DNA from 2 places in the Paenibacillus sp. FSL H8-0282 genome. Region 1 is predicted to be linked to the other one. Evidence: a T-box and tRNA genes for the amino acid it is inferred to sense, from the RefSeq annotation. Region 1 holds a T-box; the other holds one or more tRNA genes.

What was found. A T-box is a leader RNA that pairs with one kind of tRNA and senses whether it is charged. The one in region 1 lies ahead of trpS (tryptophan--tRNA ligase), so its partner is inferred to be a tRNA-Trp.
Region 2: it has a tRNA-Trp gene. The T-box ahead of trpS (tryptophan--tRNA ligase) is inferred to sense a tRNA for this amino acid. The anticodon was not compared.

The regions. Positions count from the first base shown of each region.
Region 1 is NZ_CP150146.1:2,863,789-2,876,043, reverse strand. It holds gene NST94_RS12490 (sensor histidine kinase) at 1-1,724, shown strand, start outside; gene NST94_RS12485 (ABC-F family ATP-binding cassette domain-containing protein) at 1,727-3,298, opposite strand; gene NST94_RS12480 (pectate lyase) at 3,466-5,721, shown strand; gene NST94_RS12475 (DUF4179 domain-containing protein) at 6,940-8,061, opposite strand; gene NST94_RS12470 (sigma-70 family RNA polymerase sigma factor) at 8,054-8,590, opposite strand; gene NST94_RS12465 (winged helix-turn-helix transcriptional regulator) at 8,816-9,199, shown strand; gene NST94_RS12460 (hypothetical protein) at 9,350-9,775, opposite strand; T-box leader at 9,973-10,255, shown strand; gene trpS (tryptophan--tRNA ligase) at 10,358-11,353, shown strand; gene NST94_RS12450 (aminopeptidase) at 11,423-12,255, opposite strand, start outside.
Region 2 is NZ_CP150146.1:5,925,741-5,937,995, reverse strand. It holds gene NST94_RS25715 (glycosyl hydrolase family 18 protein) at 1-333, shown strand, start outside; gene NST94_RS25710 (DUF2614 family zinc ribbon-containing protein) at 451-816, opposite strand; gene NST94_RS25705 (nucleotidyltransferase-like protein) at 944-1,822, shown strand; rRNA gene NST94_RS25700 (16S ribosomal RNA) at 2,248-3,805, shown strand; rRNA gene NST94_RS25695 (23S ribosomal RNA) at 4,067-6,992, shown strand; tRNA gene NST94_RS25690 (tRNA-Asn) at 7,053-7,128, shown strand; tRNA gene NST94_RS25685 (tRNA-Ser) at 7,132-7,224, shown strand; tRNA gene NST94_RS25680 (tRNA-Glu) at 7,243-7,317, shown strand; tRNA gene NST94_RS25675 (tRNA-Val) at 7,373-7,448, shown strand; tRNA gene NST94_RS25670 (tRNA-Met) at 7,466-7,542, shown strand; tRNA gene NST94_RS25665 (tRNA-Asp) at 7,568-7,645, shown strand; tRNA gene NST94_RS25660 (tRNA-Phe) at 7,656-7,731, shown strand; tRNA gene NST94_RS25655 (tRNA-Thr) at 7,760-7,835, shown strand; tRNA gene NST94_RS25650 (tRNA-Tyr) at 7,841-7,926, shown strand; tRNA gene NST94_RS25645 (tRNA-Trp) at 7,933-8,006, shown strand; tRNA gene NST94_RS25640 (tRNA-His) at 8,030-8,105, shown strand; tRNA gene NST94_RS25635 (tRNA-His) at 8,149-8,224, shown strand; tRNA gene NST94_RS25630 (tRNA-Gln) at 8,244-8,318, shown strand; tRNA gene NST94_RS25625 (tRNA-Gly) at 8,325-8,399, shown strand; tRNA gene NST94_RS25620 (tRNA-Cys) at 8,409-8,482, shown strand; tRNA gene NST94_RS25615 (tRNA-Leu) at 8,497-8,575, shown strand; gene NST94_RS25610 (AraC family transcriptional regulator) at 8,711-9,466, opposite strand; gene NST94_RS25605 (BMP family ABC transporter substrate-binding protein) at 9,794-10,933, shown strand; gene NST94_RS25600 (ABC transporter ATP-binding protein) at 11,051-12,255, shown strand, end outside.

The DNA of each region.
Region 1 (12,255 bases):
TTACTATTCCTTTGCTGATTATATCCGCGATTATCTATATTTTTTCAAATCAAGCCGTCAAAAATGAATATCAAAGCAGCTCTAATCTCATCCTTAATAATCTTTCTTTCAACATCGACCAGTATCTGCAAAGTATTGAAAAAGGGACCCTTAACGCCCAAGTAGATAGTCAATTACAAACCGCTCTCGAGCATTGGACTATCAACAAAGATAATATCGGGAATGATCTAAGTATTCAGTATGGAAACACGATTGAACAGTTCATCAGCGGGATTGAAATGACGATTAAAAATGTCGACAGTGTGCAGATTTTCGCGGGGTCACGTGTATTCTACTCCGCCAATTTCAATCGTGCGGATTATGATGTGAAGGACTACACCCAAGAGGATTGGTATTTACAGACGCAGCAAAAAAAGGGGGGCGTAATCCTGTTTGGAAGTCATCTCCCCTTCTATCGCACCAATTCCAAACAATCCGTCATCTCCATCGCCAGAGTCATTAATAAAAAAGGAAGCAAGCAGCCCTTAGGTGTCATGTTAATCGATATCCGGCTGGATTCATTACGGGAAATCTTAAAGCTGTCCGAGAATAGCAAGCGGAAATTTATTATTTTAGACGATAAGGGGGGCAACGTTTACAGCTCAGATTCATTGGAGACGAGTCCTTTAGAGCCAGTCCCTATCGACAAACAGGCGCTTAACACTTTTATGAACAATGACGCCGGGAGCTTATATGGTACTTTTGATGACAAGGATTCGTACATTAATTTTGTTACCTCTCCTTACTCCAACTGGAAGGTCATTCAATATATTGATGAAAAAGAGATGACTAAGCAGGCTTCTTTTCTTGGCAAAATCATTTTAACCTTGGCGCTCTTATCGCTTGTCACTGCACTCTTATTTATGTATATCCTCTCGGAACGCGTAACCAAACCTATTATTCTGTTAAGCCGGAAGGTGAAGCTGGTGGGGATGGGGAATTTCGATGTGGATTTGTACAGTAATCGTCAAGATGAATTTGGGGTTCTATATAATGGAATTCGTAAGATGGTTAAAGATTTGCAAAACTATATTGAGCGATCTTCGATGGCCAAGGCCCAACAAAAAGTAGCCCAATATGGTGCACTCAAAAGCCAAATCAATCCGCATTTTCTGGCAAATGTCCTTGAATCTATTCAAATGAAAGCCATCATCAATGGACAAAGAGAGATTGGCGAGATGGTGGGGATCGTGGGCAGATTGTTTCGGATTCATATCCAGACTGGGAAAATCACCGTTACCCTGCGCGAAGAACTTGAGCATGTCCGGCTATATGTGAAGATTCAGCAGATGCGTTTTGGGGATAAATTACAGTACATGGAGCAGCTAGATCCGCAATGCGAGATCGTTAAGGTCATGCACTTCTCCTTGCAGCCCATCGTAGAGAATGCTATCGTACATGGCCTAGAAAGCCGCAGTGAACCAGGTCTGCTTGAGGTATCCTCGGTGATATCGGGGGAGGATATGCTGATTATCGTTAAAGATAACGGCATTGGCATCGAGGAAGAGAAACTTAAACAGCTGCGTTTCCGTCTCTCTCAACCCTCAGATACCTTAGATGAAGAACATATTGGCATTAAAAATGTTCATGATCGTATTCAATTTCATTTTGGCGAAAAATATGGAATTGAAATTTCCAGTCACGTAGGTGAAGGAACGACAGTGATCATCCGACTTCCCGCGTAATCCTAAACATTTTGCTCAGTAATGCCTAATTCAGGATCAAAGGTGAGCATTTTCGTCGCTATTTTATCAATAAAAAACCGATCATGACTAACTGTTACTACAGCGCCAGGAAAATGAATCAACGCCTGCTCCATCACCTGAATACTGGTTAAATCCAAATGGTTAGTGGGCTCATCTAAAATAATGACAGCAGCTCCGGAGAGAAGGCATTTCGCTAAAGCCACTCTGGCCTGCTGTCCACCTGAAAGGCTGCCAATCGTTTTACTCAGATCCATTTCCGAGAATTGCAGCATCGCTAGAAATTTATTCACCTTTTTCCGCGGTGCGTCCAGTCCCAGTCCATAAACATTTACGGCATGGCTGACGGTATCTTTATGATCCAGCTCATCCCACATCTGATTAAAGTACGCATAACCGACCCCGCGTTCCCAAGTCACTTCCCCCGATTCCGGTGCTTCTTGTCCAGTCAGTACCTTGATGAGTGTCGACTTTCCGCTGCCGTTCGGACCCACGATAGCTATCCGGTCTTCCTTTTGAATATCGAAGCTAATGTTCTGGAAAATGGAGCGGCCATCATAACTTTGTCCAATCCGCTTCACTTCCCCCAGCTTGTCAGGAAAACGTAAATTACTATAAATATCAGTGATTAATACGTTAACTGGATGAGGTTCCACTCGTTTTTTCATATCCGTTAGCTTACGGGATAGACGGTCCTTAGAAGACTTCTTACTACCACGGTTTTCAATGGCCTCGGACTCCATAAGGAGAAGTTCTTCTTCCCACTCAAATTGCCGATCGAGCACTTTTTTACGCATCTTCTTTTTACGAACGTAATCGGTATAATTGCCTTCATATTCCTGAAAATGATAGTTCTCGATTTCTATCGTCCGCGTGACCACTCTGTCAATAAATTGCCGATCATGAGAAACCAGAAGCATCGCCCCATTGAAACGGTGCAGCCACTGCTCCAACCATACGATCCCTTCCATATCCAAAAAATTAGTAGGCTCATCGAGCAATACAACATCGGGCGCTTCAATTAAGACTTTAGCCAGTGCCGCGCGGTTCCTCCAGCCTCCGGATAACTCCTCTACAGGTTGATGCCGCGATCTCTCATCGAATCCTAATTTAGTCAGCACCGTATTGATTTCCACAGATACATTCCAGCCATCCAAATGCTCCATTTGTTCAAAAAGCTCAGCTTGGCGCTCTAAAAGTGCATTCATCTGGACATCATCCGACACCTGCCCAAGCTGTTCTCCTATTTGGTTAAGCTCCTGTTCAATGCGTGCTACCTCTTCGAAGCAAAGTTCTAACTCTTGTTGTACAGACAAAGACCCGGAAAGCTCCGAAAATTGAGAGAAGTAGCTGATCTTCACATTGGGATCTAACTCTACTTTTCCTGCCGTTGGCTCCTCTTTTCCCATGATTAGCTTAAAAACAGTAGATTTACCTGCTCCATTTCGTCCGATTAAGCCAATACGTTCGCCCTTGCTCACACGAAAATAAATATCTCGAAAGATCAATGTATTCTCATATTTCTTAGTTACGTTCTCCATTCGGATTACGCTCAAGTCTATCACTCCTAGTTCGTATAGATCAGAATTCATCGTTGAATACCCAAAAAGCTATTATAGCACTAATTAAAAAAAGGACTTTATAATCATATTATTACTTATATTTATTTCCGATATATGTATTTATATTAATATAAATTTATAAATACATAAGGAGGATTACAATGAGTTTGCTAAAATCAATCAAGAAAAATGCTAGTGTTATTATGTGCATTACCCTGATCTTTTCTCTTTTTATTGTGTATCCGGCAAGTGCTTCTACCTTCTTCCAAGACCGCTTTGAAGAGGGCGATAATCTATGGACATCCACTAGTGGGAATTGGACTATTGTTGAGGACGAAGGTAACAGCGTATATTACCAGTCTGCCACAAAAGAAGGACGTACTTCTGCAGGTGATCCAGCCTGGAGCGATTACACTGTGGAAGCGGATGTAAAAGTAGTTGATTTTAATGGCTCAAACAGAACTTATGTTGCGGGCAGATACATAGATGGAAATAATTTTTATGCAGCTTCTTTGTATAATAATAATGATGGCATGCTGGAAATCAGAAAGAAGGTTTCTGGATCTACTACAACTTTGTCCAGCAAACCTTACGCTCTGCAACCAGGAGTTTGGTATAATGTAAAACTCGAAATGAGCGGAAATACCATCAACATGTATGTAAATGATACGCTGGAGCTCTCAGCTTCCGATTCCAAATTAAAAAAAGGTGCAGCAGGGCTCGTTACCTTTAAGACAATTACGATGTTCGACAACGTGACCGTTTCTGATACCATTGGCACTACGCCGACACCAACACCTACTGCTACGCCATTACCGACTGTTACACCGATACCGACTTCTTCACCAACACCTACTGCTTCACCGACACCGACGGCTACACCGATACCGACTTCTTCACCAACGCCTACTGCTTCACCGACACCTACTGCTACGCCGATACCGACTGTTTCACCAACACCAACTGCTACGCCGATACCGACTGCTTCACCAACACCAACTGCTACGCCGATACCGACTGCTTCACCAACACCAACTGCTACGCCGATACCGACTGCTTCACCAACACCTACACCGGTTCAGGTTAGTGAATATGATTTGGCTGGGTTTGCCATAGGAACAACAGGTGGTGGAAATATCCAAGAAACCAGTCCACTCTATAAAAAGGTATATAGCGCAGAAGATCTTGCCACTGCACTGAGAAAAGGATCCAAAATAAAGGTTATTGAAATTATGAACGACTTGGATCTGGGATGGAATGAAATTTCTGATGCGGCAAAGATCTCCCCATTTAGCGCTCATAACAGTGCTTTAACACATCCCGTATTAATAGAGACTGGTGTCAGCAAAGTGTCTATAGACAACTTCGACGGTTTGACCATTTTCTCAGCTAAGGGTGCAACCATTAAACATGCCGCTTTTACTTTTAAAAGAAGCTCTAACGTCATCATCCGCAACCTTGAATTTGATGAGCTGTGGGAATGGGATGAAGCAACCAAAGGAAATTACGATAAAAACGACTGGGACTACATCACCATTGAGAACAGCAACAACATATGGATCGACCACTGCACCTTCAATAAATCTTATGACGGAGTTGTCGATGTTAAAAAAGGCAGCAACGGCGTCACCATTTCATGGTCATCCTTCTTAGGGGATGATAGAAACGCAAACAGCTGGGTTACTCAGCAAATTAATGCTATGGAAGCCAACAAGGCTGCCTATCCCATGTACGCTTATTTAAGAAGCAGCTCAGTTGGCCTAAGTAAAGACGACATCATTGCGATTGCCGCTAGTCAAAAAAAGGGCCACTTAATAGGCGCAACAGAGTTTGCAGCTGATAATGCGCTTCTTTCTGTAACGCTCCATCACAACTACTATAAAGATATACAAGACCGCATGCCCCGCCTTCGTAGTGGTAATGCGCATGCCTATAACATTGTAATGGACAACGAAGATACCAGATTGGCTAAAAAACGTCTAACCTCCGCTATGGAAAAAGCGATCTCAAGCAAGGGGTATCATTTCGGGGTTACAAGTAACGGAGCCATCTCGACAGAAGGAGGAGCTGTATTACTTGAAAGTTCTGTAATCATTGATGTAGTGTATCCTCTTCGCAACAATCAAGCGGATGCAAGTAATAGCAAATATACGGGTGCAATCGCAGCTTTAGATACGATCTATTCACTAGATGGAGCAACGTTCAGAGGAGACAGTACATCTAAGAACAGCCCTCTCTCCCCTGTACCCGCTGCCGTTAAAGCATTTGCATGGAACGGATTCACAACACTACCTTATAGCTACACTTCAGATGACCCAGCTAGTCTAAAATCTAGACTTACCGCTGTTGACGGCTCAGGGGCAGGCAAATTGTCCTGGTCAAACAAGGAATGGTTGAAAACAAATTACAGCAACTAACTCGACTAACTAATTACTGAACACATACTCCCATAACTACAACGAGAAAAGTTACTGACTTAGTAGTTGCCACACTAGCGTCACCTTTGCACCAAATTAGTGCCATATTAGTGCTACTAGCGCCATATTAACGCCATATTAGGACCACATTAGCACCACTTTTGTACGCCGAAATTACTCAGACGCTCAGACGGTGATTTACAGTTTAAAGTGCAGTATTTACGAGGTCAGATGGTGAGTTTACTGTGCAGTATTTACGAGGCCAGATGGTTCGGACTCAGGAGCCCTTATTTCGAAGAATCCGGGCATTTCGCAGTGCTATCGGACTCAGATGCAGCTATTCATCCCAATATGCTCATTTTGGGTGTGGATTTAGACCAATAAGAGCTATACAGTCCGAAAACTCAGCAAAATGGTCAAAAAAGCCAAAATAGCTGCAATACAGTCCGTTAGGAGTGTTACGCGCGTGAGGAACATGAGGAACATGAGGAACATGAGAAACCTGAGGAGCATGAGAAACCTGAGGAGCATGAGAAACCTGAGGAGCATGAGAAACCTGAGGAGCGTTATTAACTTAGTTGCCACATTAGCAACACTTTTGTACCGCACTAATGCCACTTTTGTTCTGCCGAAATAGCTAAGACGCTCAGACGGTGACTTACAGTTTAAAGTGCAGTATTTACGAGGTCAGATGGCGAGTTTACAGTGCAGTATTTACGAGGCAGATGGTTCGGACACAGGAGCCCTTATTTCGAAGAATCCGGGCATTTCGCAGTGCTATCGGACTCAGATGCAGCTATTCAACCCAATATGCTCAATTTTGGTGTGGATTTAGACCAATAAGAGCTATGCAGTCCGAAAACTCAGCAAAATGCTCAAAAAAGCTAAAATAGCTGCAATACAGTCCGTTAGGAGTGTTACGCGCGTGAGGAACATGAGAAACCTGAGAAACCTGAGAAACGTGAGGAGCCTGTGAAACGTGAGAAACCTGTGAAACGTGAGAAGCGTGAGTAACATGAGAAACCTGAGGAGCATTATGCACATACAGTCCCGATAGGAGCATCAGGAGTTTGTTCTCATTTAACAAGTGGCGTGTTTGGTGTTAAAAGGTAACTCGCAAAGTTAGTATAATGTCCCAACAATAACAAAAAGGCCGCAACCAGCGGCCTTTTTCTATATTACAACTCCCAACGCATATTCACTAATATCGCTTACCGCTCATTTTTTCAGAATATCAATATACTCTTCTTTCTCTCGATCTGCCCCCGCATTAAGTTTCAGTCGCAGTGACTTCGGGTGATCCAACACATTACTGCTGAAGTAACTTATAAATCCATCATCAGATCCACTACCAGAATTCGGATTAATTTTAATGTCGCGCTTCCCAACCTGCGCTGTTAATTCATAGGGGAGCTTTTGAAACAGTTCATTTCGGACGATCCAATCCGTTTTCAATTCCTCATTTATCGTAAATTTGAGCGCTATGCTTAACGGAGAAAGCTCGACTTCGGCTAGTTTTACTTCCTGTCCGTCAATTATGAAGGGGTGGTCTACAACTAATGTCTCCGTCTTCTGCTCCCAAAACTTAGGATCAATAGAGAAGTTCACTTTTAAACGATCAGAATACCGCATGTCGGATAAAACCGTTCCTGTTTTCGGTTTACTTAACATTCCCGGGTCTACAGAGGCAATCTGAAAATCCGCCACTACGTCTGTTGGCCTTGGTTTATTTCGGTCCAGTGAGAATACAGTTTTACCGAGCCAAGTATATATGGTTCCCTCTGCGTGTGCTCCCATTCCGCCCCTATTCCCATTCTCCTCCATTACGTCTCGTCCAGTTTCAGCTTCTGTCAGCTTCACACTATTAACACTGTACACTTCCTGACCATCACTTGTTGTCCCTGTATACAGCAGCATGATTTTATTTTCATCAGCAAGCACAGCATTTAGAGTAATTTTATATCCATTTGATTCAGCACTCTTATTAACGATTTGTACATAATCATTCCGAATTGCAGACTCTAGTGTAAGAGCATCAATATCAGCTGCAGCCAATGTTTTAAAAGGCTCCAATACGCCCCAATCGAACGTATCAACACTCGAAGTCCCTTGCTGTGGCAACAGCTGGGTTGGATTGAAGAACAGCAAGCCCGCTATCATCACTGCAGCCGCCAGCACAGACATCGCACTTTTTGTGAATATTAACCTTCTGCCACGTTTCTTGCCTAATTCCAAACCTGCTTGGATCGCATAGATCTGAGCGGCTGCATTCTCTATTTTTTGTTCTTGTGGGATACGTTCGGCATCGCTTAACATGGCAAGCTCCTCTTGACTACTCATTGTTCCATTCACCCCGATTCTTTATGATGGTTCGCAACTGCTTCAGCCCCTTATGCTGCCAAGTCTTAACCGTCCCCTCGGGTTTATTCATAATGTTAGCGATCTCAGTCAAGGTCATATCGTTGTAGTATTTTAGCAGCAGCACATGGCGATACTTGGGCTTAACCTGCTCGAGTGCCCACAGCATTTCCATCCGATGATGGCCAATGTGTGTGACCTGTTCTCCTATTCTTTCATCTACCAGCGGCATGGAACGTTTTCTCCGTCTTTGTTCATCTATACAGACATAAATTAGAATTCGAATAATCCATGATTTGAATGCTTTGGGGTCCTTTAAAGTTTTTCTTTTAATCCAAGCCCGGCAAGTCATTTCCTGCATCGCTTCCAGCGCATCGTTTCGGTTACGCAAGTAACTATAAGCAATACTGTACAATTGTTCTCTATGTACCAATATCGAATCGTAAAAATCTGTCTCGCTCCGAGTATCAAGAATCGTTACTTTTTTCATTTCTGCATTAGTCATCGTCATATCCTTCCTTAGCCTCCTCTCTTCAACCTTTCATAGATTAAGACGGGGGAGGTATAGAAACGGTTTTTATTTCATTTAACTTTTTTTCGCCCAAAGCTCTCTAAATTATAGCATTCTATAAAAATTGAACGAAAAATGTTATGATGAGTTATATTGGACATAATCAATAGTACGCACTCAAAAGTGCCATAGGTGCTAAAAAGTACCCATACCTTGGAGGTTATCATGACAACAACATCTACAACAACTGTCAAGAAAAAATACAATATTTCTGTTGAAGCCACCCTAGAGGTCATCGGAGGGAAATGGAAATGCGTAATTCTATGTCATTTAACTCATGGCAAAAAACGCACCTCCGAGTTAAAACAGTTGATGCCGGGCATTACTCAAAAAATGTTAACCCAGCAGCTACGCGAGCTTGAGGCAGATGGAATCATCAACCGAATTGTTTATAATCAGGTTCCACCAAAAGTAGAATACGAGCTTAGTGAATATGGGGATAGTTTAAGCGATATTTTGACTGCATTATGTAATTGGGGAGAACAACATATCATTAAACAATACGGTGATAAATACGCTGTTTTAGAGGATAACATCTTAAATAAATAAACCGCTATATCAAGGAAATGGTTGGAGATTTATGCTGTGAGAGTTGTACTTCAATTATATGCCCACGAAAAAAGGACAGCTGAATCAGATCGATTCAACTGTCCAAAGCTTTGATTCACCCGTCCCTTGAATGGCGCACAGGAACATAACTTAAATTACGCCCTCTCCTCCAATAGCAGTTGCTGTGAATGATATGGGTCCAAATAGATTAATAGGCAAGTTGCTATCATTCTGAATTACCAATTCATAGTTGTGGACTCCAATATAAGCACCATCGACCCACTGAGCACTTAATTGAATATCAGTAATTGTAGTGAAACGATAAAAGGATCTATAAATATCGACTCCAGCTCGTCGGATGATAACAAGAAATTGGCTATTAGCAAGTGCAGTAAGACTAAAACTACCATTTAACTCGACTCTACTGGAGAAAGAAGCCGGATTAGCCGGACTAATATTTACTTGTGCTGTGGCTAGACCCGCTCCAGCTCCAGGAATCCCTGCAACCGTTATAGCAGTAGTAAACGGATCTAACGGGATTTTTGCCTGTGACCCATAACTTATTATTGTCGCCATTTATCATCACTCCATTTCAAGGTTATAGAGTAGTATATTGTGAATCCACAATGATAGATTGGACTTAATTCCTGATGATTATATACATTTAAGGTATACTTTGCTAGATCATATAAACCTAGATACCTCGTCAATCACCATACGATTTCTGCTCATTGACAACACCCCTGTTCAGAATTACAATAATTCACATATCATGAACAACGATGACAAAGGGTAAGTAGACAGACGAACATGGTCTTCAGAGAGCCGGTGGTAGGTGCGAACCGGTGACCAGCGTATGCTCGAATGGCCTTTATAGTTGTTTTTCCGAACTATCTTAATGGATGCAGTAGGGAAAACCGGGGTTCCCGCCGTTATCAAGGGACCTGTATCGAGAATAAATTCAACCTCTCCGTACAGGTAAGAGAAGATCGAAAGCCAAGAATCGTAAGGTGACACGATCATTTAAGGTGGTACCACGACAACTTCGTCCTTATTGGATGAGGTTTTTTTGTCATTTAAAGGAGGTGATGGCCATGGATGATGGCTGGTGGTGGCGACTCGAGTGTAACCAAATGCTAAATAACAGGAGGAATTTATATGATGAACGAACGTGTCTTAACTGGAGATCGAGTGACTGGAAAGCTTCACCTTGGCCATTACGCCGGCAGCTTGCAGACCCGAGTAGCCCTTCAGGAGCAATATGAAACTTTTGTGTTTTTAGCGGATATTCAAGCCCTAACGACCCATTTTGATCGTCCACAGCTGCTGGGTCAACATCTGCATGAGATCACACTGGACTATTTATCTGCGGGTATAAATCCGGAGAAAACAACTATATTTATTCAATCGATGATCCCTGAAATCGCAGAGCTGACCCTCTTGTTCTCTATGTTTGTTACTGTGAATTCTTTACGGCATAATCCCACGATTAAAGCCGAATCGAAAAATTCGAGCTTAGATGAATTGTATTACGGTTTTCTTGGTTATCCAGTTAGTCAGACTGCTGACATAACATTTTGTAAAGCAACGATAATTCCTGTAGGGGAAGACCAACTCCCTCATCTGGAATTAACCCGTAAAATCGTCCGCAGATTCAACGAGCTGTACAGCCCGATACTGGTGGAACCCAGAGCGCTGATCAGTGAGACTCCGAGGCTTGTGGGTACGGATGGCAACGCTAAAATGAGTAAAAGCCTTGGCAATGCCATCGAGCTGGACTCCACTAAGGAAGAGATTATCTTTAAGATACGAAAAGCCACAACCGATCCAGCGCGTGTGCATAAAAATGATCCTGGACATCCAGATATCTGTCCTATTTTTGCTTATCATGGTGCTTTTCGCTCAGCGGGGGTAACCGAAATTCGTGAAGGCTGCGAGCGGGGTACCATGGGTTGTTCTGCTTGCAAACAGTTGATTTCGACAGCTCTAGATCAGCTTATAGAACCGATGCGAGAGCTTCGTTCCTATTATGCTACTAAGCCCAAGCTTGTGCAGGAAATCTTAATCTCTGGAACACAGCATGCCCGCAGCATTGCTCAAGAAACAATGGCCGAAGTACGTGAGGCTATGAGTCTTAACTATTTTTCAATCTAAAAATGACCAGTATAGGGACTCAAAAAAAGCCGGAATCTCATTGGAAGAGATCCGGCTTTTTTCTTCTCCTTACAACACCCAATTTCCCTTACGGAATACGGGTTCAATCGTGCCGTCCGCCAGCTCTCCGTCAATATCCAGCTCTGCTGAACCGATCATAAAATCGACATGAGTTAAGCTGACATTAGCTCCTCTAGCCACAAGCTCTTCGTTCGTAAGCTTTGTGCCGCCTTCAATATTTACAGGATAAGCACTTCCTAGCGCGAAATGGCAGGAGGCATTCTCATCAATCCCTGTATTGTAAAAAATGCGGTTCAAGCGAGAGATTGGAGAATCATGCTGCACTAAGGCTACTTCTCCTAGATAAGATGCACCTTCATCCGTTGCCAGCAGTGAGGTTAAATGTTCGCGTCCGGATTCAGCTTCATAAGCTACGACTTTCCCTTTTTCAAAAGTGAATGAAAGTCCTTCAACTAACCGTCCATTCAAATTAAGAGGGAGCGTGCTTCTAACTGTGCCATTAACGCCAGTCCGATGGGGCATGGAATAAATCTCTTCCGTTGGCATATTAGCTACAAAATATACGCCTTTATCATTCTCACCGCCACCCCCGCGCCATAAATGGCCTTCCGGAAGCTCTACATGCAGATCCGTTCCCGGAGCACGGTAATGCAAGCTTTTATAACGTTTAGCGTTCATTCTGTCCTGACTTTCTTTCAACTGACCAATATGCTCTCTCCAAGCAGCTACCGGATCATTGCTGCCCACACGGTTCATCTGGAATACAGCTTCCCACATCGCCTCTACCCGCTCTTCTTCAGGAAGATCGGCAAAAACCTTGTTCGCCCAAGCACGTGTTGGCGCTTTGACCAGAGACCAGCTGATTTTGCTGTTCCGAGTAT
Region 2 (12,255 bases), 3.1 Mb from region 1:
CTGATTCTAGGGATTCCACTGTACACTAGAATCTGGACTGAGGCCCAGGTGGATGGCAAGACCAAAGTAAGCTCTAAATCGGTTAGTATGAATGCCGTTGAAAAAATTATTAAAGAGAAGAAGCTGACCCCAACCTTTGATAAGGCAGCAGGGCAGAATTACGTTGAGTATAAGGAGGATGGCGCTCTTAAAAAAATATGGATCGAAGACAAAGTTTCTTTAGAAGCTAGAGTTGAGCTTGCTAAGTCTTTAGGGCTTGGTGGCATTGGTTCATGGAATCGCAGCTTTAGTAATCCGTCTGCGTGGGAGGCATTACAAGGGATTCATAAGTAATTATTATTTCATTTATAATGAACAAAGGGGCTCCCAATACGGGGGCCCCTTTGTTGTATTAAGCAAATGTTTGATCGCATTATAAATCGCTAGTAATAAGCTTCTGTAAGATGTGTTTTATTGATTAAGCTGCTGACTCTTAAGTTGTTCCGCAGTAATATTGGCCTCAGCTGGATCCATAGTAAGGATGGTATGGCAGAACATACAGCGGTCTGTTTTGCCCAGCATTTTGGTCAGCTTGTGACATTCAGGGCATTCCAGTTGGACTGCGCTAGTTGACAGCATCCCAGCCCAGAAATAGATTGCAAGACTTGCCATCATTGAGATTAAACCGATTACAAGACCGATTCCAGCGAATACTTTTCCAGTTGAGCCCCAAAACACGATGCCCGCTGTACCCAAAACCATAAGTCCCATTCCGAGCATTGTGAGCAGTAATCCCCATGTGCGAAAAGCGTTGATCTTAGCCGTTTTAAACTTCATGAGTGTTTGCTCCTAACTAAATATAGTTGGGTTGTCCAGAAGGAACTGTCTTTCATATGTAGAATAATAATTATAACTGAATTATAACTGACTGGACGCAAAATCGCCAAATTTAATGGAGGGAAGCATGGAACTGTCCAATGTAACTTTGTTGAGTGGAGAAACGTTTGATGAGAATGTTTTAGGAGCGGTCGTTTTGCGGCAGAATGGGGATATTCCGTTTCAAAGCGCACTTCTTCAAGATTTTGATATGGTAGTGTTAGTTTTGCATGAAGAACAGGATAGAGAGCATATTGTTCGCCATACCATTGCCGGTGACCAACGGACCCAGTCAGTCCATATTGGCCTTTTTGCTTTGGAGCAGGCTGTTATGGCAGGGGATAATAACGAACTTCTTATCAGTTTGATGAGGGGGGAAGTGATCTGGGACCCCAAGGGAATACTAGAGGAAATGCGACGTGAGATACTGCAATTTGAAGGACCGATCAAGGAACGGGTCGCATTTATGGAGTTTGCTCGCTTTTTGCATATGTATGTGAAATCCAAGCGCTATATAGAGGCTGGCTTTATTATGGATGCTTACAACTGTGTATTGATAGCCTTATACCATTGGGCAAGAATAGAAGTGAGTGAAGTGGGTGCTTTCCCCGAGCCAGCTATTTGGGAGCAGGTTAAAAGCATGAATACCTCTGTTCATAAACTTTATGAGGAGTTAACGATCAGTACTGAGACCTTAGAGCAACGTGTGGAGCTTGTGCTTCTTGCATGTGAATTTGGGATTATGTCCAAAATGACGGACTGTTGTCTATTGCTCTTTAATATTTTGAATAGCCGTAAGGAAGCATGGAGCATTAAAGAATTACTGCAGCATTCAGGTCTGAGTCAATTAGAGTCTGAACTACCCCTTGTTTTACGAAAGCTGGTTTCTCGTTCGCTAATCCGAGAGATTACATCTTGGGCTGATGTTCACGAGGGAGAAGGGCATGCGATCCGCTATACATTATAGAGATGAATTAGATACAGCAGAAGATGTTTAATTATAGAGAGATGAGCAAGGATAGGGAGAGGCTGAGCACTCTCTTTTTGTTTGTTTACTAATATGAAACGCTCATATTTATTCAGAAAAATTAATGGTTGACTCTTTCCTTGTTCATGTGTTAAATTATAACTCGTCCCTCTGACACAGAGATGTGCTTTCGAAAACATTCGAAAGACAACCAAAAAAAGAAATTAAAAAAAAGGTTGACTAAAACGAGGACGCTGTGATATATTATAAAGGTCGCTGCTGAACAACGCATCGACGAAATAAACAGCTTGATCTTTGAAAACTGAACAACGAGTGAGTAGGAAATCACGCAAGTGAAATCCAAAATTAGAGAATTAATTTTCTCGTCAGATGTTTCAAAATGAGCATATCGCTCTTTTCAATACTAATTGGAGAGTTTGATCCTGGCTCAGGACGAACGCTGGCGGCGTGCCTAATACATGCAAGTCGAGCGGAGTTACTTTGAAAGCTTGCTTTCAAAGTAACTTAGCGGCGGACGGGTGAGTAACACGTAGGCAACCTGCCCTTCAGACTGGGATAACTACCGGAAACGGTAGCTAATACCGGATAATTTCTTTTTTCTCCTGAGAGAAGAATGAAAGACGGAGCAATCTGTCACTGAGGGATGGGCCTGCGGCGCATTAGCTAGTTGGTGGGGTAACGGCCCACCAAGGCGACGATGCGTAGCCGACCTGAGAGGGTGAACGGCCACACTGGGACTGAGACACGGCCCAGACTCCTACGGGAGGCAGCAGTAGGGAATCTTCCGCAATGGGCGAAAGCCTGACGGAGCAACGCCGCGTGAGTGATGAAGGTTTTCGGATCGTAAAGCTCTGTTGCCAGGGAAGAACGTCCGGTAGAGTAACTGCTACCGGAGTGACGGTACCTGAGAAGAAAGCCCCGGCTAACTACGTGCCAGCAGCCGCGGTAATACGTAGGGGGCAAGCGTTGTCCGGAATTATTGGGCGTAAAGCGCGCGCAGGCGGCTATTTAAGTCTGGTGTTTAAACCTTGGGCTCAACCTGAGGTCGCACTGGAAACTGGGTGGCTTGAGTACAGAAGAGGAAAGTGGAATTCCACGTGTAGCGGTGAAATGCGTAGATATGTGGAGGAACACCAGTGGCGAAGGCGACTTTCTGGGCTGTAACTGACGCTGAGGCGCGAAAGCGTGGGGAGCAAACAGGATTAGATACCCTGGTAGTCCACGCCGTAAACGATGAGTGCTAGGTGTTAGGGGTTTCGATACCCTTGGTGCCGAAGTTAACACAGTAAGCACTCCGCCTGGGGAGTACGGTCGCAAGACTGAAACTCAAAGGAATTGACGGGGACCCGCACAAGCAGTGGAGTATGTGGTTTAATTCGAAGCAACGCGAAGAACCTTACCAGGTCTTGACATCCCTCTGAATCTGCTAGAGATAGCAGCGGCCTTCGGGACAGAGGAGACAGGTGGTGCATGGTTGTCGTCAGCTCGTGTCGTGAGATGTTGGGTTAAGTCCCGCAACGAGCGCAACCCTTAACTTTAGTTGCCAGCAAGTAATGTTGGGCACTCTAGAGTGACTGCCGGTGACAAACCGGAGGAAGGTGGGGATGACGTCAAATCATCATGCCCCTTATGACCTGGGCTACACACGTACTACAATGGCCGGTACAACGGGAAGCGAAGCCGCGAGGTGGAGCCAATCCCATCAAAGCCGGTCTCAGTTCGGATTGCAGGCTGCAACTCGCCTGCATGAAGTCGGAATTGCTAGTAATCGCGGATCAGCATGCCGCGGTGAATACGTTCCCGGGTCTTGTACACACCGCCCGTCACACCACGAGAGTTTACAACACCCGAAGTCGGTGGGGTAACCCGCAAGGGAGCCAGCCGCCGAAGGTGGGGTAGATGATTGGGGTGAAGTCGTAACAAGGTAGCCGTATCGGAAGGTGCGGCTGGATCACCTCCTTTCTATGGAGAATCGTTCTCTGCAATGAGGACATTCAAATCGGAAGCTAAGCTTCCAAACTCAGGTTTAGGCCTGTTACTCACTCGTTGCTCAGTTTTGAGAGTTTAAGCTCTCAAGTAAGACTTGATCCTTGAAAACTGGATACCGAAACGAATTTGCGTTTTAGAACATCTTTTAGCAACTTGTGCAAACAAGTAAATGTTATTAGTGAGATGATTCCAAAGAGAATGTCATCGTATGATATTTTCCTGCGGAAGAATCAAGGTTAAGCTAATAAGAGCACACGGAGGATGCCTAGGCGCCAGGAGCCGACGAAGGACGTGGCGAACAACGAAACTGCCTCGGGGAGCTGTAAGCAAGCTTTGATCCGGGGGTGTCCGAATGGGGAAACCCAGCTGTGGTAATTCGCAGTTACTCATACCTGAATACATAGGGTGTGTAGAGGCAGACCAGGGGAACTGAAACATCTAAGTACCCTGAGGAAGAGAAAACAATAGTGATTCCGTCAGTAGCGGCGAGCGAACGCGGAACAGCCTAAACCTAAGAGCTTGCTCTTAGGGGTTGTGGGACGTCTCACATGGAGTTACAAAGGAATATGGTAGGTGAAGAGGTCTGGAAAGGCCCGCGATAGAGGTAAAAGCCCTGTAGCCTAAACTGTGTTCTCTCCGAGACGGATCCCGAGTAGTGCGGGGCACGTGAAACCCCGTATGAATCCAGCAGGACCATCTGCTAAGGCTAAATACTACCTGGCGACCGATAGTGAAACAGTACCGTGAGGGAAAGGTGAAAAGCACCCCGGAAGGGGAGTGAAATAGAACCTGAAACCGTGTGCTTACAAAAAGTCAGAGCCCGATCTATGGGTGATGGCGTGCCTTTTGTAGAATGAACCGGCGAGTTACGTTTAACATGCAAGGTTAAGCCGAGAAGGTGGAGCCGCAGCGAAAGCGAGTCTGAATAGGGCGACTTAGTATGTGGACGTAGACCCGAAACCGTGTGATCTACCCCTGTCCAGGGTGAAGGTGCGGTAACACGCACTGGAGGCCCGAACCCACGTACGTTGAAAAGTGCGGGGATGAGGTGGGGGTAGCGGAGAAATTCCAATCGAACTCGGAGATAGCTGGTTCTCCCCGAAATAGCTTTAGGGCTAGCCTCGGTATAAGAGTAGTGGAGGTAGAGCACTGATTGGGTGCGGGGTCCGCAAGGATTACCAAGCTCAGTCAAACTCCGAATGCCATATACTTATTGCCGGGAGTCAGACAGTGAGTGCTAAGATCCATTGTCAAAAGGGAAACAGCCCAGACCATCAGCTAAGGTCCCCAAGTGTGTGTTAAGTGGGAAAGGATGTGGAGTTGCACAGACAACCAGGATGTTGGCTTAGAAGCAGCCACCATTGAAAGAGTGCGTAATAGCTCACTGGTCGAGTGACTCTGCGCCGAAAATGTAACGGGGCTAAACACACCACCGAAGCTATGGCTAGATGCTTTGCATCTGGGGTAGGGGAGCGTTGTGTAGGGGTTGAAGGTGTACTGAAAAGAGCGCTGGACACTACACAAGTGAGAATGCCGGTATGAGTAACGAAAAGATCAGTGAGAATCTGATCCGCCGAAAGCCCAAGGTTTCCTGAGGAAGGCTCGTCCGCTCAGGGTAAGTCGGGACCTAAGGCGAGGCCGAAAGGCGTAGTCGAAGGACAACAGTTTGAAATTACTGTACCACCGTAATCCGCTATGAGCGATGGGGTGACGCAGGAGGGTAGTGACGCGGACTGATGGATGTCCGTCTAAGCAGTGAGGCTGATGTGTAGGCAAATCCGCACATCGATAAGGCTGGGCTGTGATGGGGAGCGAAAATTGTAGTAGCGAAGGTCATGATCTCACACTGCCAAGAAAAGCCTCTAGCCAGGAGAAGGTGCCCGTACCGCAAACCGACACAGGTAGGCGAGAAGAGAATTCTAAGGCGCGCGGAAGAACTCTCGTTAAGGAACTCGGCAAAATGACCCCGTAACTTCGGGAGAAGGGGTGCCCCGGTAGTGTGAATAGCACGAGGGGGCCGCAGTGAAAAGGCCCAAGCGACTGTTTAGCAAAAACACAGGTCTGTGCGAAGCCGCAAGGCGAAGTATACGGGCTGACGCCTGCCCGGTGCTGGAAGGTTAAGGGGAGTGGTTAGGGGTAACCCGAAGCTATGAACCGAAGCCCCAGTAAACGGCGGCCGTAACTATAACGGTCCTAAGGTAGCGAAATTCCTTGTCAGGTAAATTCTGACCCGCACGAATGGCGTAACGACTTGGGCGCTGTCTCAACGAGAGATCCGGTGAAATTTTAATACCTGTGAAGATGCAGGTTACCCGCGACAAGACGGAAAGACCCCATGGAGCTTTACTGCAGCTTGATATTGAATTTGGGTACGATCTGTACAGGATAGGTGGGAGCCGTAGAAATCGGAGCGCAAGCTTCGGTGGAGGCGCCGTTGGGATACCACCCTGATCGTATCTAGGTTCTAACCTAGTACCCTTACCGGGTACGGGGACCGTGTCAGGCGGGCAGTTTGACTGGGGCGGTCGCCTCCTAAAGAGTAACGGAGGCGTTCCAAGGTTCCCTCAGAATGGTTGGAAATCATTCGCAGAGTGCAAAGGCATAAGGGAGCTTGACTGCGAGACCTACAAGTCGAGCAGGGACGAAAGTCGGACTTAGTGATCCGGTGGTACCGCATGGAAGGGCCATCGCTCAACGGATAAAAGCTACCCTGGGGATAACAGGCTTATCTCCCCCAAGAGTCCACATCGACGGGGAGGTTTGGCACCTCGATGTCGGCTCATCGCATCCTGGGGCTGAAGTAGGTCCCAAGGGTTGGGCTGTTCGCCCATTAAAGCGGTACGCGAGCTGGGTTCAGAACGTCGTGAGACAGTTCGGTCCCTATCTGTCGTGGGCGCAGGAAATTTGAGAGGAGCTGTCCTTAGTACGAGAGGACCGGGATGGACGTACCGCTGGTGCACCAGTTGTTCCGCCAGGAGCATGGCTGGGTAGCTACGTACGGACGGGATAAGCGCTGAAAGCATCTAAGCGTGAAGCCCCCCTCAAGATGAGATTTCCCAATTAGTAAGACCCCTTGAAGACGACGAGGTAGATAGGTTGGAGGTGGAAGTGCAGCAATGCATGGAGCTGACCAATACTAATCGGTCGAGGGCTTATCCTATACGTAGAATGCAGATTCGTTTCGGATTCAGTTTTCAGGCATCAAGCCTGGTATGAATATTCCCTGATAGCTCAGTTGGTAGAGCACTCGACTGTTAATCGAGTTGTCACAGGTTCGAGTCCTGTTCGGGGAGCCATATGGAGAGGTGTCCGAGTTTGGCCGAAGGAGCACGATTGGAAATCGTGTAGGCGCCACAAGCGTCTCGAGGGTTCGAATCCCTCTCTCTCCGCCACAAATTTTTAATTAGTATGGCCCGTTGGTCAAGGGGTTAAGACACCTCCCTTTCACGGAGGTAACATGGGTTCGAATCCCATACGGGTCACCAAATTTTCACTTGATTTATCCTAGTGGACTTTGGTACAATAACAATTGTTGTTTATGGAGGCTTAGCTCAGCTGGGAGAGCATCTGCCTTACAAGCAGAGGGTCGGGGGTTCGATCCCCTCAGCCTCCACCATAACACTTTCTTACTGACGCGGGGTGGAGCAGCCCGGTAGCTCGTCGGGCTCATAACCCGAAGGCCGCAGGTTCAAATCCTGCCCCCGCAACCAATTAACTTAAGCAATTATATCTTTTGGAACCGTGGTGTAGTTGGCCTAACATGCCTGCCTGTCACGCAGGAGATCGCGGGTTCGAATCCCGTCGGTTCCGCCATTTTCATCATGGCTCGGTAGCTCAGTCGGTAGAGCAGAGGACTGAAAATCCTCGTGTCGGCGGTTCGATTCCGTCCCGAGCCACCATTTATCATCACAAAAGAATGAGTGCCATGCCGGTGTAGCTCAATTGGTAGAGCAACTGACTTGTAATCAGTAGGTTGGGGGTTCAAGTCCTCTCGCCGGCACCATCCTTGGAGGATTAGCGAAGTGGCCAAACGCATCAGACTGTAAATCTGCTCACGTGAGTGTTCGGTGGTTCGAATCCATCATCCTCCACCAGTTTTTAGGGGCATAGTTTAAAGGTAGAACAACGGTCTCCAAAACCGTTGGTGTGGGTTCAATTCCTGCTGCCCCTGCCAAGTTCTTTCTAAAGTTTAATATGGCGGCCGTGGCGAAGGGGTTAACGCACCGGATTGTGGTTCCGGCATTCGTGGGTTCGAGACCCATCGGCCGCCCCATTTACTTTAAAATGAATGATGGCAACAATATTAACTTAATATGGCGACTGTGGCGAAGGGGTTAACGCACCGGATTGTGGTTCCGGCATTCGTGGGTTCGAGACCCATCAGTCGCCCCATTTTACTTTAAAATGTTATTGGGGATTAGCCAAGCGGTAAGGCAACGGACTTTGACTCCGTCACTCATAGGTTCGAATCCTATATCCCCAGCCATTTTATGCGGACGTGGCTCAGCGGTAGAGCATCGCCTTGCCAAGGCGAGGGTCGCGGGTTCGATTCCCGTCGTCCGCTCCAAGTTTTCATGGCGCCATAGCCAAGTGGTAAGGCAAAGCTCTGCAAAAGCTTTATCCCCAGTTCAAATCTGGGTGGCGCCTCCATTTAGTTCATATGTGCCGGCGTGGCGGAATGGCAGACGCGCTCGACTCAAAATCGAGTGGGAAACCGTGGAGGTTCGAGTCCTCTCGCCGGTATCTTAAAAAGGTTTGTAAGAATGCTTTTATAAGCATTCTTACAAACCTTTTTTCTTTATGTTCTTGGGTTTACAGCATTAAGCCGTTGAAATAGAGAAACTCTCTATTCAACGGCTTTTTTAATCTGATTAGTGATTAACCTGATTGATTATTAATGCGGAATGCTCGCGGAGTAAGACCTATTTCTCGTTTAAACATATTGCAGAATTGGGCATCGTTCACAAAACCTGCAGCAGCGGATACTTCAGAGATTTGCATCTGAGTATGACGTAATAGAGATTTTGCATAATCCAGGCGTTTTAACAGCAAATACCGCAGGGGTGAAGACCCGAAACGTTCTTTAAATAGATGGCGAAAACGATCGTAACTATATCCGGACATTTCTGATAGTGTTTCGACGGACAATTTATGGCGATAATGCTCATTCATATAATTAAGGACATATTGTACTCGATCTTCTGTTGGGGATTGATAGCCAGAGGCACTAAGAAGCCTCATAAGATGGACGGTAATCTCGCTCATTTGTAGGTTTAGAAGCTCAGAGAATCCGTCTTGCTTGCGTGAAAACTCTGCTTTCATTCGCAGTAGGATCTGAAGAACGGTCTGATCTTTATCATCTTCATATACGCCGTGCAGATTACTCATATTAGGGTGTTCCGAGTGGAAGCCTACAAATAATACATTTGCATCCTCACGGTGGTGCTCGTCATGTTTATGATTAGGTGGCACAAGCGCGAAAGAAGAAGAGCGAAAATGGTAACTTCGTGGGCCAACATTGGTTGTCCCTACCCCCTGTAAATAATAGACTAGTTCGTAGCATTCATGCTGGTGTGGAGGGATATAAGTATTTAGCTCATGTGTGGCACTTACAATATATAGAACACGATCCATGATGATCCTCCAATACTTATGTTTTAGCCGAATCGTACAAAACTATGACCGAAATCATATAATTATTTTTAATAATATTTGTTATGATCGTATCAATAAATCCGAAAGTTCGCAACCTGACTGGCCATCTCGTTCGGAAATAAAGCGGATTATTAATAATAATGGTATTTTTATTGCTATTTTTGAGCCTAAACGTTAAATTTATTACTTTCAATGATACTTTATTTGGAAAAAAGAGAATTTCCATTTGAACCGTGAATTATACAATGGGTGAAGATGGGATTCTGCGGATTACTAACCAACTAAAATTAGGGGTGGAATAGAGTAATGAATAAAAAAGTTCTTTCTTTGTTGTTATTAATGGTGATGGTTCTGGTCACAGCATGTGGAAATAACACGTCCAATAACGGTTCTTCTGCGAATACTGGATCAAACGCTGCTGAGGGTGGAGAAACAGGTGCAGGGGATAAACTCAAGGTTGTATTGCTGATTCCGGGGACACTTGGGGATAAATCATTTTTTGATTCCGCTAATAACGGCTTGCAAAAGGTTAAGGATGAACTTGGTGCAGAAACAAAGGTTGTTGAAATGGGCGTTGATAAAACGAAATGGGAGCCTACATTTAACGATATCGCTTCCGAGGATTGGGATGTAATTATTTCTGGCGGTTCTGAAATTACAGAGATGTTTAATGCAACGGCAGAATTGTATCCAGACAAAAAATTCATTAATTATGATACCGACATCGATGAAGCACCAGATAACATGTACAACATGTCTTATGCGACAAATGAAGTATCTTTCTTGGCAGGTGCCGTAGCAGCATTAGCTACACAATCGGATATGCCGAATGCTACCCCTGAGAATGTGATTGGGTTTGTCGGCGGTATGGATATTCCGGGGATTAATGCTTTCTTGGTCGGTTACATTCAAGGTGCTCAGTACGTTGATCCTGATGTAAAAGTGGCTGTGTCGTACGCTGGTGATTTTGTTAACCCGGCAAAAGGTAAGGAGCTGTCTTTAATTCAATATAACTCCGGTGTGGATGTTATTTTTAACGTGGCTGGGGGTACAGGTCTTGGGATCTTTGACGCAGCTAAAGAGAAGAAAAAATATGCAATCGGTGTAGACTCCGATCAGGCAATGTTGATTAACGATACGGATAGTGAAAAAGCAAATCTAATCGTTACTTCATCTATTAAAAAGATTGATACGGCTATTCTAGGTGCAGTGAAGAGATTGCAAGAGGGTACGCTAGACATGGGCAAACGTGATGTATTGAGCTTTGTAGATGATGGTGTAGGTATTGCTGAGAATGATATTTATAAAAATGTATTCCCGGCTGATCTTCAGGCCAAGGTTGAAGAAGTGAAGCAAAAGCTGATCAATAAAGAAGTTAAAGTGGATAATGCGATGGGGATGGAAACCGCAGAGGTAGAAGCTATTCGTAACGCAGTTAAGCCTTAAGCTTTAAATCTTAAGATCAGTTCTATAGAGATAAACCTACAGTTGGAGATTCTTCTAGTCAGGGGAATTCCAGCTGTATATTTTTGCAGACCTCCAAGTTGAAAGGCGTTGAGACCTATGTACACAGCTCTGCTGGAAATGCGGGGAATTACCAAGGTATATCCCAATGGCGTCGTTGCAAATAAAGACGTGCATTTTTCTTTACGTGAGGGAGAAATACATGCGATTGCAGGTGAGAACGGTGCAGGTAAATCGACTTTAATGAAGATTATGTTCGGCATGGAAGAGCCAAGTGAAGGCGAGATCTATATCAAGGGTGAAAAAGTAAAGCTGCAATCCGCTCAGGACGCCATTGATAGAGGCATCGGCATGGTCCACCAGCATTTCATGTTGGTACCTTCTTTTACGGTGGCAGAGAATATGGTGCTGGGTATGGAGCCGCGCAGAGGAGTTGGCATTAATTATGCCGAGGCTGTGCGCATGACGGAAGAGACCGCAAGGAAATACAATCTGGCCGTGGATCCAAAGGCAAAAGTAGAGGATCTTACAGTTGGGATGAAGCAAAAGGTTGAGATTCTTAAGGCGCTGCTGCGTGGTGCGAAGATTCTGGTGCTTGATGAGCCAACTGCGGTGTTGACTCCACAGGAAACAGAGGAATTGTTCCGCGAGCTTAAGCAATTAAGGGAACAGGGGCATACGATAGTTTTTATTTCGCACAAATTAAAGGAAGTCAAAGCGATTTGCGACAGAATTACGATTATGCGCAGCGGCCGTAGTGAAGGTGTTTTTCAAACACAGGATGTGACAGAACAGGAAATCTCGCGATTAATGGTCGGCAGAGATGTCGTGCTGAAATATGACAAAGAGATTCTGGCTGTTAGTGAGCCAGTACTAACGGTGCAGGGACTCGGTGTGAATGATGCAGATGGCAAAGCATTATTGTCGGATATCAATTTTGCGGTACGTGGTGGGCAGATCGTTGGGATTGCTGGTGTAGAAGGCAACGGGCAGACACAGCTCATTGAAGCTCTTACAGGTAGCTTGAGAGGTGTCTCAAGTCAGGGTTCTGTACTAGTGAAGGGAAAGGATATCCGTGAATCGGATATTTTGGATATTCGTAAGCTAGGCGTTTCCTATATACCGGAGGATCGGATGCGGCAAGGGATCGCTAGTGAGGCAAGCATAGCTGATAATCTGCTATCTACTCAGTATCGTACAAAAGCAATGAATAAAGGTCTTTTTTTGAATGGCTCACGAATTGCCAAGCTAGCAGTATCCCTTGTAGAGGAATTTAAAGTCCGCTGTTCAGGACCTTCTCAGCC